DNA from 3 places in the Paenarthrobacter sp. 22069 genome. Region 3 is predicted to be linked to each of the others. Evidence: predicted binding sites of a transcription regulator. Region 3 holds the regulator's gene; each other region holds the start of a gene.
What was found. The regulator HrcA, encoded in region 3, represses chaperone genes, less so after heat shock. The targets are predictions, from matches to a motif close to TTNGCACTCGNNNNNNNCGAGTGCNAA.

Region 1 (5,930 bases), on a different contig from region 3:
CAGCCGTCCGGCCGATGTCCCCGCGGACCAGCGGACCGAGCAGCTCACGTTCGAGCTCTTCCACCAGAGCCTCGGGCGGGATGGAGCCGGTGTGTTGCGCTGCCTCGGCCACCTCAAGGTCGTCAGCATCGAATTCACTGAACAGGTCGGGTTCGTCGTAGGCCTGGGCCGGTCCGGCGGCGGCGCGGGCCCTGCTGCTTCCGGCCCCTCCAGGGTTTCCACCCATCACTGCAGCCGCGCGGTCGGGCCCGGCAGCCGGGCGGGCGGCCCCGGCAGCCGGGACGTCCAGCGTTGCAGGCTGGCTGGCGGCAAGGTGCTGGTGCGCGCCGGGGAATCCGGGACCCGAGCGTGCCGCCACTCCCTGCTGGTAAGCCGTGGCGGCTGCCCGCGCCCGTTCATCGGCGGCCTCGTTGAGTTCGTGGCCGGCGTGGCCTTTGACCCATTCGAATGTGTAGGTCCGGCCGGCCAGTTCGCGGTCGAGTTCCTTCAGCAGCTCCACGTTCAAGACCGGTTTGCCGTCCGCCTTGCGCCAGCCTTTGCGCTTCCAGCCCGGCATCCACTTGGTAATCGAGTTGATCACGTACTGGCTGTCGCACAGAATCCGCAGGTCCTCGCCCGGCAGGTGCGCCGTGGCACGCAACAGGTCAAGGACAGCCATCAGCTCCCCCTGGTTGTTGGTCCCGTGCGGCCAGCCGCCTGCGCGCCAGCACTCATCGTTCACATACCAGGCCCAGCCGGCCGGGCCGGGGTTTCCCAAGGCCGAACCGTCAGCCGCTGCAGTAATCGTCACTGATCCATCCTGCCAGAAGCGGCTGACAAAGGGGTGCGGGGACGCAAGGCAGGCCGGTCGGACACAAAAAATGCGGCCCCCTCCTGCGAGGGGGCCGCATTTTCGTAGCTGGCGGAACTGGTCCCGGCCGGGAGGCTTAGAAGCCGCCCATGCCGCCCATGCCGCCCATGTCGTCGCCACCGGCAGGGGCTGCAGCCTTCTCAGGCTTGTCAGCAACTACTGCCTCGGTGGTGAGGAACAGGCCGGCGATGGATGCCGCGTTCTGCAGGGCGGAGCGGGTGACCTTTACGGGGTCGTTGACGCCGGCGGCCAGCAGGTCGGTGTACTCACCGGTTGCTGCGTTCAGGCCGTGGCCTGCGGGCAGGCCGCGGACCTTGTCGACGACCACGCCGGGCTCGAGGCCGGCGTTGAAGGCGATCTGCTTCAGCGGGGCGTCGATGGCAACGCGGACGATGTTGGCGCCGGTTGCTTCGTCGCCGGACAGCTGAAGGTTGGCGAATGCCTTGGCACCGGCCTGGATCAGGGCCACGCCGCCACCGGCGACGATGCCTTCTTCAACTGCAGCCTTCGCGTTGCGGACTGCGTCCTCGATGCGGTGCTTGCGCTCCTTGAGCTCCACCTCGGTGGCAGCACCGGCCTTGATGACTGCAACGCCGCCGGCCAGCTTGGCCAGGCGCTCCTGCAGCTTCTCACGGTCGTAGTCGGAGTCGGAGTTTTCGATTTCGGCGCGGATCTGGGAAACGCGGCCGGCGATCTGGTCGGCGTCGCCTGCACCTTCGACGATGGTGGTCTCGTCCTTGGTGACAACAACCTTGCGGGCCTGGCCCAGGAGCTCAAGGCCGGCGTTCTCCAGCTTGAGTCCAACTTCCTCCGAGATGACCTGGCCGCCGGTGAGGACGGCGATGTCGGCGAGCTGGGCCTTGCGGCGGTCACCGAAGCCCGGGGCCTTGACGGCAACGGACTTGAAGGTGCCGCGGATCTTGTTGACGATCAGGGTGGCCAGGGCCTCGCCCTCGATGTCTTCGGCGATGATCAGCAGCGGCTTGTTGGACTGCATGACCTTCTCCAGGACAGCAACCAGTTCCTTGACGTTGGAGATCTTGGAGTTGACGATCAGGATGTACGGATCCTCAAGGACCGTTTCCTGGCGCTCTGCGTCCGTGACGAAGTAGGCGGAGATGTAGCCCTTGTCGAAGCGCATGCCTTCGGTGAGCTCGAGCTCCAGGCCGAAGGTGTTGGACTCCTCGACCGTGATGACGCCTTCCTTGCCCACCTTGTCCAGTGCTTCGGCGATGAGGGCACCAATTTCGTCGTCACCGGCGGAGATGGAGGCGGTGGCCGCGATCTCTTCCTTGGTTTCGATTTCCTTGGCGGAGTTCAGCAGTTCGGCGGTGACGGCCTCAACGGCCTTCTCGATGCCGCGCTTGAGGGACAGCGGGTCGGCGCCGGCGGCAACGTTGCGCAGGCCTTCCTTGACCAGGGCCTGTGCCAGAACGGTGGCCGTGGTGGTGCCGTCGCCGGCCACATCGTCGGTCTTCTTGGCAACTTCTTTGACCAGCTCTGCGCCGATCTTCTCGTAGGGATCGTCCAGCTCGATCTCCTTGGCGATGGAAACACCATCGTTGGTGATCGTGGGGGCGCCCCACTTCTTTTCGAGGACGACGTTGCGTCCACGCGGGCCGAGGGTGACCTTAACGGCGTCGGCGAGGGTGTTCAGGCCACGCTCAAGGCCGCGGCGTGCCTCTTCATCAAATGCAATGATCTTGGCCATAACGGCAGTAGTCCTTTCGGGACAGTCGTTAAGAATGAACCTTCGCTGCAGTGCCCGCGACGGACGATCCTTTACCCGGCGGCCTCTGTATGCCTCCGGATGCGGATCTCACTGAAGTAAGGTGTTTCTTTCGCTCCTCGACCGGTGCCGCGCGCGGCCGGCGGAAACCAGCTTTGCTTTAGCAGTCGGTACGTCAGAGTGCTAACTCAATAATTAGCACTCCCCAGGTGAGAGTGCAAGCGAAATGACACGGGACGGGCGCCCGGAGCAATCGCTTCGCCCAGGGCGATCAGCCGGTGCGGCCGGCAACCTCCCGGCCAGTGGGGCTGGGGTTGTTGTCCTGTCCGTAGCTGAACACGGAGAACACGGCTGAGGTGATGTCCCCATTGGAATCGAAGGCAACCGGGCCCGATTCGCCGTCGTAGTTGATGTCCGGGCCGGCGGCCAGGCCGCCAAGGCATGCCTTGTAGCCCAGGCAGGGTGCGGCGGCCGCTCCCGCGCCCGCCGATCCGCCGGAGACCGCAATCAGGTTGGCGGCGATGGAGCGCCCGGCGTCGTCCTGGGCGCGGGCGGCGGCCAAGGCCGCGAGTGTCACGGCGTCATAGGTTTCGGCGGCGTATGAAACGTCCTTCAGGCTCGGGTCCATCTTCAGCAGTTTTCCCTGCAGCGCGGCAGAGGGAAGCTGGCCCGGAACCAGTGCCCGGGCACCCTCCAGGGCCCGGGGAGGCAGTCCGGATCCGTAGCGGGCAAAGGCACCGTCACTGAGTATGAGGCGTGAACCGGCCAGGCCGGCGTTGTTCAGCTCGGCCAGTGCCGCCTGCGCACCCTCCCGCGCGACCAGGACCACCGCGTCCGGCTTTGCCTTGACGGCAGAGCGTGCGGCTGAAGCAGAATCGCCGGGCTTGAAAGCTGTGGCGGGGAGGACCGTGAGTCCGGACTTTTGCGCCGCCTCCGCAACGGCGGCCGACAGGTCCTTGCCGTACGACCCTTCCTGGTACAGCACGCTGATGGTCGCTGCCCCTGCGTCCTTGGCGAGTTTGGCAAGTACCGGTCCCTGTGCCACATCGGCTGCCGCGGTCCGGAAATAGTAGCCGCCGCTGGCTATCCCGGAGAGGGCGGCCGCGGTGTTGGCCGGCGAGATTAGCGGTACGCGGGCCGGGGACAGCACCTCGATGGCGGGGGCAGCGTGGCTGGAATCCGTGGGTCCAATGGCCACGTCCGCTTTGGCGGCCAGCAGGTCCTTTGCCTGGGCTGCGGCCTCCTCCCCCGGATGCACTGGAAGCAACTCCACCGGCCGGCCCTTATGCCCGCCGGCGGCGTTGATGTCCTCGACGGCGGCCTTCGCGGCGGCCAACTGCGGTGCATTGAGGAAGGCCGCGTCGCCGGTGTTGTCCAGGATCAGGCCCACCCGAAGGACACCGTCACCGGATGCCTCAACGGCTTCCACCCTGGCATTGCCACCAGCGCCGGAGCACCCTGTGGCAAGGAGAACCGTTCCCAGGATCACGGCCAGCGCAGCACCGGCGCGGAGTGGGGAAGGGTGCACGGCGGAACGGCTGCCGGGGAAACAGGAAGAGTGGGAACGGGAAAACGGCATCACTGGGCGGGCCGGACGTTTTCTGCCTGCGGACCTTTTTCGCCCTCGCCAACTTCCAGCTGCACCCGCTGGCCCTCGTCCAGGGCCCGGTAGCCTTCCCCCTGGATCGCGGACCAGTGGACAAAGACGTCATCGCCGGAGCCGTCAACGGTGATGAAGCCGTAGCCTTTTTCAGCGTTGAACCATTTGACGGTTCCCAGTGCCATGATGAACAACTCTTTCCGTTGGATGCCGGGTGGGCCCACCGCCTGCGGAAACCGCGGCCGGCCGTGGCCTGGCACCCACTCTAGCCAATGCCCGCCAGGGGCTGCGGGCGGCGGTCGCCTGGAGCCCGGAACGTTATCCAGGCGTAACGGGAAGGGCAGCCGCTACCGGTATCCGGGGCCCAGTACCACTACGAGCGGAACCTGGAACTCGGTGCTGTTGACCACGGTGGGGATGTTCAGCAGCGCTGCGAGCTCCTGTGCGCTTGCCAGCTGCTGGGGGCCGGCGTAGAAGACCACGGAAGATTTTTGCGGAGCACCGGACCAGTTGCCCACCTGGCCCAGCCGCCAGCCGTCAGCCTGGACCATCCCGCCCACGCGGCCGGCCAGCCCTGCCGTTCCCGCGGCGTTATAGACCGCCACCGGCTGGGTCCGGTCGACGGCGGCCGGCTGGGTGGCAGATGCAGTGGGCTCAGGCTCGGCGCTGTTGCTTTGGGTTGGCCCGGCAGCTGCTGAGGGCGCCGGGGAGACGGGAGCTGTGGAGGGAGCCTGTGTTGCCTGCGGCGTGGATCCTGTTCCGGCCAGCGGGGTTGACTCCACACTGGCCGATGCCTGGCTCGCAGCAGCGCTGAAACCAAGTTTGGGAAGGATCAGGAAAGACACCAGCCCGATGGCCAGGGCCGCCACGCCTACCGCGAGGATGGGCCAGAGCCGCACGCGGGACGGGGCCGTGGCCGTCCGGTGGACACCTTGTCGCGACGCGGCCTCGGGGACCTTGTCGAATTCATCGCGGGCGTATCGGGTCATGGTGGAAGGACATCCTTGTAGAGTGTGGCTGTTGTCCCGCCGGAGCGTCCTAAGCGTCGGATCCCAGGCGGCGGGCGGTGCGCGCACGGTGGCGCGACGTACGTAGTCTACGCAATCTCTTGACCAGCATGGGATCGTGGGCCAGCGCATCCTCGCGGTCGATCAGCGCGTTGAGGAGCTGGTAGTAGTGGGTCGCGGAGAGATCGAAGAGCTCCCGGATGGCCTGTTCCTTGGCCCCTGCGTACTTCCACCACTGCCGTTCCAGGGCCAGCATCTGCTGCTCCCGCTCCGAGAGGGAGGACTCACGGAGGGCGAAATCCGCCAGGAGGGGTTTCCGTGGATCCTGCTCCGGCAGGTGTTCCCGCGCCGGTTCCGCCACGGCACACTCCTTCGCTGGTTACGGTAAATGTCTTACCCCTATGCTAGCGGCCGAATAACACTGGTGTCATTCGCACCTTGCCGCACGCCGCCGCCCGGCTTCCCCGGCCGGCCTGCGGGAGGGTCCTGCAAGAATGGAACGATGTTTGAATCGGATGCGCTGTTCGAGCTGCAGCAGGACCCCGCGGACGCCCTCCGCTTCGCTGACCTGGCCGGCCTGCCGCTGGCCGACCTCATGTCCCCGGACTGGGCCGACGCGCTGCAGGACGTTGAAGGCCAGCTCCGGAAGGTGCTGGCCTTCCTGGCCGCGGAAGAGGCGGCCGGGCACCAGCTCCTGCCCTCGCCGTCGAACGTCCTGCGCGCTTTCCGCCAGCCCCTGGCAGA
Region 2 (5,930 bases), on a different contig from region 3:
CCGTGGGAACGCGTTTAATGGTCTGGTGCCCATTCTGAATAAAGACATGACCCTCTGCATCTCGCTCTCGGCCCGGCCCAGCAACAACGGGACCAGGTTCCACAACCACCTCTACGGGCAGCTGGACCTGAACTGGATCTACAAGGCGTTCGCACCCACCAACCTCGAACAGGCCATCGCCGGCGTCCGGGGCCTGGGCATCCGCGGCTGCGCCATCTCCATGCCGTACAAGGAGGATGTCATCGCGCTGGTGGACGAGATGGACCCGTCCGCCAAGGCCATCGATTCGGTGAACACCATCGTGAACACCGACGGCCACCTCAAGGCGTACAACACCGACTACACAGCCATCGAGCAGCTCCTCGCCACCAATTCAGTCCCCACCGACTATTCGGTGCTGGTGCAGGGCGCCGGCGGCATGGCCAAAGCCACGGTTGCCGCCCTTCGGGATGCCGGCTTCACGGACGTCACGGTGATCGCCCGGAACGAGGCCGCGGGGCGCGCCCTCGCGGACCAGTACGGCTTCCGGTGGCGTTCAGCGCTCGACGGCGGGACGGCGGACTTGATCATCAACGTCACCCCCATTGGCATGGCCGGCGGCGCCGAAGCGGAAACTCTGTCCTTCCCGGCAGAGGCAATCGACGCAGCCCGACTGGTCTTCGACGTCGTCGCGCTGCCGGCCGAGACCCCCCTGATCCGTGCCGCCCGCGCCGCGGGCAAGCCCGTTATCACCGGCGCCGAGGTGGCCACCATCCAGGCCTTGGAGCAGTTCGTCCTGTACACCGGAGTGCGGCCGACGCCCGAGCAGGTGCGGGCGGCCGAGGAGTTCATGCGCGCCCAGTAGCGGCCGGGTCCAGGTGCCGGCAGACCGGGCTTACGCCGTCCCGGCCGTGACAGGTTCCACGACGATGGCCACCCGGTCCTCCCCGATGCGGGTCAGGACCAGGGTGGCTGTCTTTCCGGCGCCCTTCTTGGCGGCATTCCTACCGCCGGGCAGCAGTTGCTTCCGCAGCTCCTCCGGGGTGACGGCGGTGCCGCGCTTCTTGATGTCCAGCACGGTGATGCCCTCCTGCTTCACCCAGGCCTTGAGTGCCTTCACGTTGTAGGGCATCACCTGCAGGACCTTGTACGACCTGGCGAACGGGGTCTGGACGAGGTCCGGGGCGCAGATGTAGGCGATGTGCTCATCCACCAGGTGGCCGCCCAACTGCAGGGCAACGTCCGCCACCAGGCCGGCGCGGATCACGGCCCCGTCGGGCTCGTAGAGGTAACCTTCCACGGGTCCCACCGGGGCGGAGGGGCCCGCGCCGAAGTCGTTTGCGCTGCCCAGTTCGGCGGGGCCCTGCGGACCCAGCACCAGCGCTGCGCGGCGGACGCCGGGCCGGCGCACCGCGTTGAACCACAGCGTCACTTCGGTGACGTCCCCCGCCACGGACACCCACTGCGCTTCGCAGCCGGCGGGCACCGAGTCGTGCGGCATGCCCGGGCCCATCTTGACCCCCACCGCCTTGCCTTCCGCCGCGAGCGACTCCACGAACGACAACGGCGGGGAGAACGCCTCAGGATCCCAGATCCGCTTGGTGCCCGACGTGGAGGTGACCCGGCGGGCCGGATCCAGCCAGACGCCGTCGACTTCCTCCAACGGGACAGACACCGCATCGGCGTGGACCACCGTGGCATTCGGGAACGGGATGAGGTTCACCGTGGCGCACGCGGCAGTGGTCTCATCCATTTCCACCGCGGTCACGTCGATGTCCAGCGAGGCCAGGGCCAGCGAGTCGGCACCGAGCCCGCAGCCCAGGTCAGCCACCTTGCCGATCCCGGCGGCCGCGAACCGCTGCGCGTGGTGCGCGGCAACGTTCAGGCGGGTGGCCTGCTCCAGGCCGGCCTGGGTGAAGAGCATCTGGCGGGCGAATTCGCCGAACTTTGCCTGCGCTTTGGTCCGGAGCCGGGACTGGGTCAGGACGGCGGAGACCAGTTCCGCGGGATGTCCGGCCTTCCGGAGCGCGGCGTTGAGCTCGAATGAGTCCTCATCCCGGTAGGGGCCCAGGGATGCCAGCAACTCCCACCCTTCAGGGGTCAACAGCGGTGCAATGTGGTCCTGGGGAGCATGAGCCATGGGTTCCAGCCTAGTGGAGGAGCGCATGCCGGGATGCGGATAGTGTTGAAGCATGGATGAGAGCGCAGCCCCCGGGGCCACCGGCAGCCACGAGCCAGGGGCCCGCGGCATTGCCAGGTTTGCCCGTCCTGTCCTGATTGCCGCCTCCGTGGTGGCCGTGGTCTGCATCGCCCTCCTGGTGATCATCTTCCTGCTGGACACGTTCAACGCCACGGTCTACTCCGTGGGCGGCAACGACATCCACGACAACACCCAGGAGTCGCGGGACATCCGCGGACTGTACGACGGCGCACGGGCCGGGAGCATCTTCTTCCTGGTGGCGGCGCTGCTCGCCGCGGCGGCAGCCGGCTGGATGCTGTACCGCGGACGGAAACCGGGCGGCGACACCGACGGCGAGGACGTGCACTTCGAGGACCTGGGCCAGTAGCGGGGCCGCCCGGGCGCCGGAAGGACGTCGTCGCAAACCGCGAAAAGCCGTACGGCCAGGACGAAACGTTGGCACTCACCTTGACCGAGTGCTAACCCTTACATAGAGTCTTCATTAGCACTCTCCCTAGGAGGGTGCTAACACATGAAGAGCTGCCAGCCAGGCTGCTGCCGGCACCGCGACGACGGTTTGCCAGCTACGGCGGAAAGCTTTCCAGTCCACGAATTTGCTGACGAAAAGGAGAGGTCCGAGTGTCGGTCTCTATTAAGCCTCTTGAGGATCGTATTGTTGTTCGCCCGCTCGAAGCCGAGCAGACCACGGCTTCCGGCCTGGTCATCCCGGACTCCGCCCAGGAGAAGCCGCAGGAAGGCGAAGTTGTTGCAGTAGGCCCCGGCCGCTTCGAGGACGGCAGCCGCGTTCCCGTTGACGTAGCAGTTGGCGACGTCGTCATCTACTCCAAGTACGGCGGAACCGAAGTCAAGACCGGCGGCACCGAGTACCTCGTGCTGTCCGCCCGCGACGTCCTGGCTGTCGTCGTAAAGTAACTCTTTCGGATCCCCGTGCCGCCGGCCACGCTCATGCTGGCCGGCAGTGCGGGGTTCTGTCTTTGAAAGGACAAAACCATGGCAAAGCAGCTTGCGTTTAACGACGCTGCCCGCCGGTCCCTTGAGGCCGGCATCGATAAGCTCGCGAACACCGTCAAGGTGACGCTCGGCCCCCGCGGCCGCAACGTCGTCCTGGACAAGAAGTGGGGCGCCCCCACCATCACGAACGACGGCGTGACCATCGCCCGCGAAGTCGAGCTGGACGACCCCTACGAGAACCTTGGCGCGCAGCTGGCCAAGGAAGTCGCCACCAAGACCAACGATGTTGCCGGTGACGGCACCACCACCGCAACGGTCCTGGCCCAGGCACTGGTCAAGGAAGGCCTGCGCAACGTGGCAGCCGGCGCCGCTCCGGGCCAGATCAAGCGTGGCATCGAGGTCGCGGTTGAGGCCGTGGCAGCCCGCCTGCTGGAGAACGCCCGCCCGGTCGAAGGCGGCCAGGTGGCCAACGTTGCTGCCATTTCGGCGCAGAGCGACGAAATCGGCGAGCTTCTCGCCGAGGCCTTCGGCAAGGTGGGCAAGGATGGCGTCATCACCATCGAAGAGTCCTCCACCACCCAGACCGAGCTGGTCCTCACCGAGGGCATGCAGTTCGACAAGGGTTACCTCTCCCCGTACTTCGTCACCGACGCGGAGCGCCAGGAAGCAGTCCTCGAGGACGCCCTTATCCTGATCAACCAGGGCAAGATCTCCTCGATCCAGGAATTCCTGCCGCTGCTCGAGAAGGCGTTGCAGGCTTCCAAGCCGCTGTTCATCATCGCCGAGGACGTCGAGGGCGAGGCCCTGTCCACGCTGATCGTCAACCGCATCCGGGGCACCCTGAACGTCGTTGCCGTCAAGGCTCCGGGCTTCGGTGACCGCCGCAAGGCCATGCTGCAGGACATCGCCACCCTCACCGGTGCGCAGGTTGTCTCCCCGGAACTGGGCCTGAGCCTGGACTCTGTGGGCCTGGAGGTGCTGGGTACTGCCCGCCGGATCACGGTTACCAAGGACAACACCACCATCGTTGACGGCGCCGGATCGGCCGAGGACGTAGCGGCACGCGTTGCCCAGCTGCGTGCTGAGCTGGTCCGCACCGATTCCGACTGGGACCGTGAAAAGCTCCAGGAACGCCTGGCCAAGCTGGCCGGCGGCATCGGCGTCATCAAGGTCGGCGCAGCCACCGAGGTCGAGCTGAAGGAAAAGAAGCACCGTATCGAGGACGCCGTTTCCTCCACCCGCGCTGCCCTCGAAGAAGGCATCGTGGCCGGCGGCGGCTCCGCACTGATCCACGCCCTCAAGGCACTGGATGAGGATGCCTCGGTCAAGGCACTCGAAGGCGACGCCGCCGCTGCGGTGGGCATCGTCCGCCGCGCACTGGTCCAGCCGCTGCGCTGGATCGCCCAGAACGCAGGCTTCGACGGCTACGTGGTCACCTCCAAGGTCGCCGACCTGGAGATCAACAACGGCTTCAACGCCAAGTCCGGCGAGTACGAGGATCTGATCGGCGCGGGCGTCATCGACCCCGTCAAGGTCACCCGTGCAGCCCTCCGCAACGCGGCCTCCATCGCCGCCCTGGTTCTCACCACCGAGACCCTGGTCGTGGAGAAGCCTGCCGAAGAGGACGAGCACGCAGGCCACAGCCACTAACGCTGCGCCCTGGCGGCTTACCGCTGAAAAGGCTGGTCCGGCATCTGCCGGGCCAGCCTTTTGCGTTGTTGTCTGGGACGGTGGGACTAGGTGGCTGTCATCTCCTGCGTCTCCACTTCTCCCGCGCGCTCGTACACCAGCGACACCGCACCCTTGGGGAAGCTGCGGGCCGGCTCGGCCAGCGTGAAGGTGGAGGGCAACGTTCCGGCGTCGAACAGGCGCTTTCCCTGGCCCAGTACCACGGGGTACAGCCAGAGGTGCAGCCGGTCCAGCACTTCCGCTTCCAGCAGGGAGCGGATGAGGACGCCGCTGCCGAACATGTGCACCTGCTGGTATTCGTCCCGGATCCGGCCTGCCGCCGCAGCATCCGGCAGCACCGTTGTGCCTGCCCAAACCGGATCGGCCAGGGAACCGGACACAACGAACTTGGGGACCCGGTTCAGCGTATCCGCGATGTCGCCTGTCTGGTGCGGCCAGTACGCCGCGAAGATGTCGTAGGTCTTCCGGCCGAGGAGGAGCGCATCCATCCTGCTGATCTGGTCCGCTATCGAGGCGCCGGCCTCGTCGTCGGACACCGGCGCCTGCCAGCCGCCGAAAGCGAAGTCGCCTTCGGGGTCTTCTTCACGGCCGCCCGGTGCCTGGTACACGCCGTCGAGGGTGATGAACAGATTCGCCATGATGATGCCCACGCGCCCATCTTGGACCCGCGCCGGGGTGCTGTCCAGTGCCCGTGGCAGGATGGTGCCATGCTGCTCCTTGAGCTCGTGGAAACTTCGGAAGCCGTCGCCTCGACCCGCTCCCGGCTGGCAAAGGTGGACGCCCTGGCGCGCTTGCTGCGCCGGCTGGAACCCGCGGAGATCCCGACGGCGGTTGGCCTGCTCAGTGCCAGGCCCCGCCAGGGGCGGGTGGGCGTGGGATGGGCAGCCATTGCGGCTGCAAAACAGGAACCGGCACGAGAGGCGCGGCTCACCGTGGCGGATTTTGACGCCGCCCTGGACCGGCTGCTGGCCACCGCAGGTACCGGGTCCGGGGCGGAGCGCGCAGCCACCCTCGCCAACCTGATGGCAGCCGCCACCACCTCCGAACAGTCATTCATCGCGGGCGTCCTGCTCGGCGAACTGCGCACCGGCGCCCTCGAGGGAGTCCTGAC
Region 3 (5,930 bases):
TGCCGGTGCCGGCCGGCCCGATCCCGAAGATCACCGTGTTCACGTCAATGGCGTCGACGTAGTTTTTCTGGTTCAGGGTCTTGGGACGGATGGTCCTGCCGCGGCTCGAGAGGATGTCATGGGTGAGCACATCCACGGGATTCTGGAGGGACTGGGTGCGCAGGAGCGCCGCCAGCTGCTGAAGAACGGCGGGTGTGATGACGGTGCCGCGCGCCACCAGTCCGCGGACCTCCTGGAGAAGCCGCATGATCCGGGGCACGTCACTGGTCGGTCCGCTGATGGACAGTTCGTTGCCGCGCGCATGGAAGTTGACGTCCGGGAACTGCTCTTCGATAAACCGCAGGGCCTCGTCATGGCTGCCAAGCGACTGAACCATCTGGTCTGAGTTCTCAAAGAGGACTACCTCGGTCCGGATTCCGGGCAGGGAGTGCGGGAATTCCCCGGGACTGCCTTCGCCCGTATTAAGCCGGCGCTTACCATTTGCTGATTCAGTCATGGTGCTGGCCCGCAGGCCTGTGGTCCCCTCGAAGATCGACGTCGCTTGTTTTCACTGCCCAGGCCGGGATTCCGCTGCGCGGAGCTCCATGCCCGGTGATCCCTATATCTTACGCCAGCCCCTGCCCACGCAGGGTCCACGCCGGGCATCCAGCGGCATGACGGGCGGTGAGCCCGGACGCCCTTCGGCACACGACAGGCAACTGCTGCCACGGTGGGACTGCGTCCGCACCGTGTTTGGTATCAACTTCATATCGGCCTCATATCGTTCCCGTTGCAGTTGGGCCGCAGGAGCCCAAAGTGCCGTTGTTGGACGGCCCCCCTGTGCAATGCTGGAAAACCAGCATCTGCTGGAAGCAAGGCCGCCAGGGGAACGGCCCGCCATGCCAGGAAAGGACAAGGGCAGGACAATGCCGGTTTCCTCTGCGCCCGAACGGGCAGGACGATCGATGGGCCGCCTGCGCCCGGCCGTCCTTGCGGGGATCCTGGTGCTCGTCCCAATCCTTGTGGGCTGCACCGCGGAGGGCGGACCGTCTCCCACCAGTACCATCGCATCGGTTCCGGCGACGGGCGGGACCATGCCGGACACTCCGGCGACCAGCGCTCCGCTGGAAACCACCCAGTCCTCCAACAAGGCCCCGGTGTACTGGATCGGCCGCAGCGGTGGGAACATCTTCCTGTACCGGGAGTTCCGCGACGTCCCGGAGCAGGAGAATCCGGTGACCCGGGCGCTGCGCGCGATGATGTCGGAGAAGCCGCTGGATCCCGACTTCTTCACGCCTTGGCAGAACCCGGACAAGCTTGCCACCTCCATCTCGGGCAAGGACATCATCACCGTCGATGTCTCTTCCGACGCCTTCAACAGCAACCTCGACGCCGACATGGCCGCGCGTGCCATCCAGCAGCTGGTCTATACGGCAACCGCTGCCGCCGCCAGTTCCGGCCTGATCGACACCGGCCAGCAGGTCAAGGTCAGGATCCTGGTGGACGGTCACACGGACTATGTCGCTTTCGGAAAGGTGCAGCTCGGTGCCCTGATGACCCGCGCCGCCGGCCTCGTGGCCCCGGTCTGGATCATCGATCCGCAGGAGAACGCCGAAGTGGCCGCCGGGAGCGTCAAGATCAACGGCCGCAGCACGTCGCCTGGTGCAAAGCTTCGCTGGCAGATCCTGCAGTCCCCCGACGACGGCACCAAGGCGCCGTTCCTGACGGGCGAAACCACGGCGGCCGCGGAGCAGGGGCAAGCGGGGATCTTCACGCTGGCCCTCAACCTGCCGGCCGGCGACTACGAGCTGCGGGTGGCGCAGGCAGGGTCCGGAGGCGAACCGGACCGGAACGAGGACACGAGGTCCTTCAAGGTCCGGTAGGTGCCCACCGGCCAAGGATATCGCTGGCCAGTACGACGGCGGCCGGACCCGCTGTGGAGGAGCGCAGGACATGGTGCCCCAACAGGGCAGTCACAGCGCCTTTGTCGCAGAGCCTGGTGACCTCGCGCGGACTGATCCCGCCCTCCGGTCCCACGATGAGCAGGACTTCGCCTGCACCGGGAACGGCTTGGCCGCGCCATCCCTCGAGGATGGTTCGCAGCGGCCGGACAGCGTCCTCGTGCAGGATGACGGCCAAATCCGCCGCTTCCACGGCTGCGGCAAGTCCGGCTGTTTCGACGGCGGCGCGCACCTCGGGGATCCACGCCCGCCGCGCCTGCTTGGCAGCCGCAGCTACCGAGGACTCCCACTTTGCGTGGGCACGCGCCGCCCGGTCGCCCTTCCAGCGGACGATGGACCGTTCAGACTGCCATGGGATGACGGCGTCGATTCCCAATTCGGTGGCGGTCTCGATCGCAAGCTCGTCACGGTCGCCCTTGGCCAGCGCCTGGACCAGTACCAGCCGGATGTCCGGCCTCTCTTCCACGCTGACGTCTGCGCATTCGACTTCCAGGGCGGAACCGGCAGCCGAAACCACTTTCCCGGTCATCCGCGTGCCGGCGCCGTCCACGATGTCCACCGCCTCGCCCGGAGACAGCCGCTTGACGGTCACCGCGTGACGGGCCTCGGGCCCCTCGAGGAGGAACACGCTCCCTGCCGCCATTCCTGACAGCGCTCCGGTGGACGTGAAGAAGACGGGGTTGCTCACCGCTACAGGTTACCGAACCGGTCCCGGAGCTTGGCGAACATGCCGCCGCTGGCGGCGAGCTTGCCCTCGGTGATCTGTTCACCGCGGAGCTTCGCCAACTGGCGGAGCAGGTCCTCCTGGGCGGAGTCGAGCTTGGCCGGAGTGTCCACCTGGAGGTGCACCTTCAGGTCGCCTCGGCCGTAGCCCCTCAGGTGGGTGACGCCCAGTCCGCGCAGGGTGATGATCTCGCCTGATTGGGTGCCGGGCTTGACGTCGATCTCCTGCGTACCGTCGAAGGTCTCCAGGCTCACGTCCGTGCCCAGCGCAGCCGCTGTCATGGGAATGTGCAGGGTGGCGTGCAGGTCATCCCCTTCACGCACGTAGGTGGCATCGTTGTTGACGCGGATCTCGACGTAGAGGTCGCCGGCGGGGCCGCCGGCAGGTCCGGCCTCACCCTGCCCGGAGAGCTGGATGCGGGTTCCGGTGGCAACGCCCGCGGGAACCTTGATGGTCAGTGACCGGCGGCTGCGGATGCGGCCCTGTCCGCTGCATTCGTTGCAGGGGTCCTTGATGACGGTACCGAAACCTTCGCAGGTGCCGCAGGGGGCCGCGGTCATGACCTGGCCCAGGATGGACCGTACAGCCCGCTGGACCTGGCCGCTGCCGCCGCAGATGTCGCAGCGTTCAGGGTGGGTCCCCGGGCGGCAGCAGGATCCATCGCACGTGGGGCAGACCACGGCCGTATCCACTTCGAGCTTCTTGTTGACGCCGAAGACGGCGTCGCGCAGGTCGATCCGGACGCTGATGAGGGCGTCCTGGCCGCGCCGGACCCTGGAGGCGGGACCGGAGCTGCCGCCGGCGCCGAAGAAGGTGTCAAAGATGTCCTGGAACGCGAACCCCTGCCCTGCGTAGCTTGCACCTCCGAAGCCGTTGTCCGTGCCGTTCTCATTGCCGGTGGTGTCATAGACCCGGCGCTTTTGGGGGTCGGAAAGGACCTCGTAGGCGTGAGTTACCGCCTTGAAGCGTTCCGCAGCGTCGTCACCCGGGTTTACGTCCGGGTGGAGGGTGCGGGCCAGCTTGCGGTAGGCCTTCTTGATCTCCTCCCCGGTAGCTTCGGGTGAGACTCCAAGGACGTCATAGTGGCTGCTCAAAGTTCGTATCTCTTCCTTGTTGTACTGCGTTCAGTCGGCGGCCAAGCCCGTATTCTCCTGCCGGACAGCTCCGGCGGACACGGGTCAGGGCCCCAAAATCCTGGAAAGGTAGCGGGCGACTGCCCTGACGGCGGCCATGGTGGTGGGATAGTCCATTCGGGTCGGGCCGAGGATTCCTACTTTCGCGGCGCTGTCCGGACCATAGCCGGTGGCCACCACGGATGCCTCAGCGAGACCGTCATAGGGGTTTTCCCGTCCGATGCTCACGGCCACACCCCGGTGGTCCTGCGCCATTTCGCTCAGGAGGCGCAGCATCACCACCTGCTCCTCGAGCGCCTCAAGCACCGGGCCGATGCTCAGCGGGAAATCCACGTTGGACCTGGCAAGGTTGGCCGTCCCGGCCATGACCATCCTGTCCTCCCGGCTGCTTTGCGCCAGACCCTCCAGTCCCAGGGCCAGCGCGTGCGCTGCCTTGCGCTGCGCCTGGGGCGTTGCGGCCACGACGGCGGGAAGCGCCTGGGCGAGTTGGCTCAGCCGGGTTCCGCCCAGGGCACCAAGGAACCGGGTGCGGAGCTCGGCCACCATGTCATCGCCAAGGTCCTGTCCGACGTCGATGACGCGCTGCTCGACTTTGCCGCTGTTGGCGATCAGGACCACCAGGACCTTGCGCGGGGCCAGCAGGACGAATTCGATGTGGCGGACAAGCGCCCGGCTCAGGTGCGGGTACTGGACCACGGCCACCTGGTTGGTCAGTTGCGACAGCAGCCGGACGGTGCGTTCCAGGACGTCGTCGAGGTCATCTGCGCCTTCCAGGAGCGCCTGGATGGCCCGGCGTTCGGCGGCGGACAGGGGTTTGACGGCCGAAATCTGGTCAACGAAAAGCCGGTAGCCCTTGTCGGTGGGAATCCGGCCGGCACTGGTGTGCGGGGCCGTGATGAGCCCCTCATCCTCCAGCGCGGCCATGTCGTTGCGGATGGTGGCGCTCGAAACGCCAAGGTGATGCCGCTCCACGAGGGCTTTCGACCCCACGGGTTCACGGGAGTGGACGTAGTCCTCAACGATGGCCCGCAGTACTTCCAGTTTGCGTGGCTCGCTCACTCTCCACCTCCATCCATGGTCCGGGTCGCCCGCCCCGCCCGGGGCAGCCCAGGGGTTAGCACTCGACATGCCTAAGTGCTAACAGTCTATTATGCCTTGCCCCGTTGTTAGCATTGGTACCGCTCCGGGCGAAATTCCGGGGTCAAGGACCTAGCGCTAGGCGGATCGACTTCATGGATTACCAGAACTGGGGGCCCCGGGGAATCTCCGCTCCTGCCCGGACGGAACTTCCCGAAGTTCCAGTCCAGCGCGGCATGGTGCTTGAGGAAGTCCAGTCCGGCTGGGTGGGGGCCGTGACGCGGGTGGAGAAATCCGGCGGGATGCACGTCGTGGCGCTGGAGGACCGGCGAGGCAAGTCCCGCACTTTCCGCCTGGGGTTCGGTTTCCTGCTCGAGGGCCAGCCCATCCGGCTGATGCCCCCGGCACCAAAGGCTGCAGGCACCGGAGCAGTCGCGGGGCGGACCGCATCGGGCTCGGTGCGCGTGGAAGGCCAGCGCGCCCAGGTAGCGAAGGCCAGCCGGATCTGGGTGGAAGGCAAGCACGACGCCGAACTGGTGGAAAAGGTCTGGGGAGACGACCTGCGCGTGGAGGGCATCGTCGTCGAGCCCCTGCACGGTATCGACGACCTGGCGGGGGCCGTCGCCGCGTTCAACCCCGGCCCCGGCCGGCGGCTGGGTGTACTGGTGGACCATCTGGTTCCCGAATCCAAGGAATCCCGCATCGCGGAGGCCGTCATGGCTTCCCCGGGGGCCGCGGGCAACGTCCTGATTGTCGGCCACCCCTACGTTGACGTCTGGCAGGCCATCCGGCCCGCTGTCCTGGGCATCGACAAGTGGCCCGCCGTTCCCCGCGGGCAGGACTGGAAAACCGGGATCCTGAAAGCGTTCGGCTGGCCGCACGCCACCAAGGAAGATATCGGACTCGGATGGCAGAAACTGCTGGGGGCCGTCCGCACCTACGCCGACCTCGAAGCGTCCCTCCTGGGACGGGTGGAGGAAGTCATCGACTTCCTCACCGTGCCCTGACGGCCGGGCCCCTGCCCAACAGCCAGTATTCTTGGTATTGCGGGTGCCT

Region 1: a site for HrcA is predicted at 2,740-2,766, ahead of groL (chaperonin GroEL). Genes of this name have one in related genera too.
Region 2: a site for HrcA is predicted at 2,615-2,641, ahead of groES (co-chaperone GroES). Genes of this name have one in related genera too.

Annotation. Positions count from the first base shown of each region.
Region 1 covers NZ_JBQEQF010000011.1:7,094-13,023, reverse strand. Annotated here, with positions in the region: gene ACTJK0_RS10520 (RNase H family protein) at 1-790, opposite strand, end outside; gene groL (chaperonin GroEL) at 927-2,561, opposite strand; gene ACTJK0_RS10510 (ABC transporter substrate-binding protein) at 2,851-4,107, opposite strand; gene ACTJK0_RS10505 (cold-shock protein) at 4,158-4,364, opposite strand; gene ACTJK0_RS10500 (LytR C-terminal domain-containing protein) at 4,527-5,168, opposite strand; gene ACTJK0_RS10495 (DUF3263 domain-containing protein) at 5,218-5,547, opposite strand; gene ACTJK0_RS10490 (uracil-DNA glycosylase) at 5,689-5,930, shown strand, end outside.
Region 2 covers NZ_JBQEQF010000001.1:30,999-36,928, reverse strand. Annotated here, with positions in the region: gene ACTJK0_RS00140 (shikimate 5-dehydrogenase) at 26-844, shown strand; gene ACTJK0_RS00135 (class I SAM-dependent methyltransferase) at 875-2,119, opposite strand; gene ACTJK0_RS00130 (hypothetical protein) at 2,172-2,546, shown strand; gene groES (co-chaperone GroES) at 2,798-3,091, shown strand; gene groL (chaperonin GroEL) at 3,170-4,780, shown strand; gene ACTJK0_RS00115 (dihydrofolate reductase family protein) at 4,867-5,469, opposite strand; gene ACTJK0_RS00110 (ATP-dependent DNA ligase) at 5,527-5,930, shown strand, end outside.
Region 3 covers NZ_JBQEQF010000009.1:131,518-137,447, reverse strand. Annotated here, with positions in the region: gene ACTJK0_RS09545 (PhoH family protein) at 1-496, opposite strand, end outside; gene ACTJK0_RS09540 (GerMN domain-containing protein) at 906-1,862, shown strand; gene ACTJK0_RS09535 (16S rRNA (uracil(1498)-N(3))-methyltransferase) at 1,849-2,628, opposite strand; gene dnaJ (molecular chaperone DnaJ) at 2,631-3,758, opposite strand; gene hrcA (heat-inducible transcriptional repressor HrcA) at 3,843-4,856, opposite strand; gene ACTJK0_RS09520 (DUF3097 domain-containing protein) at 5,030-5,881, shown strand.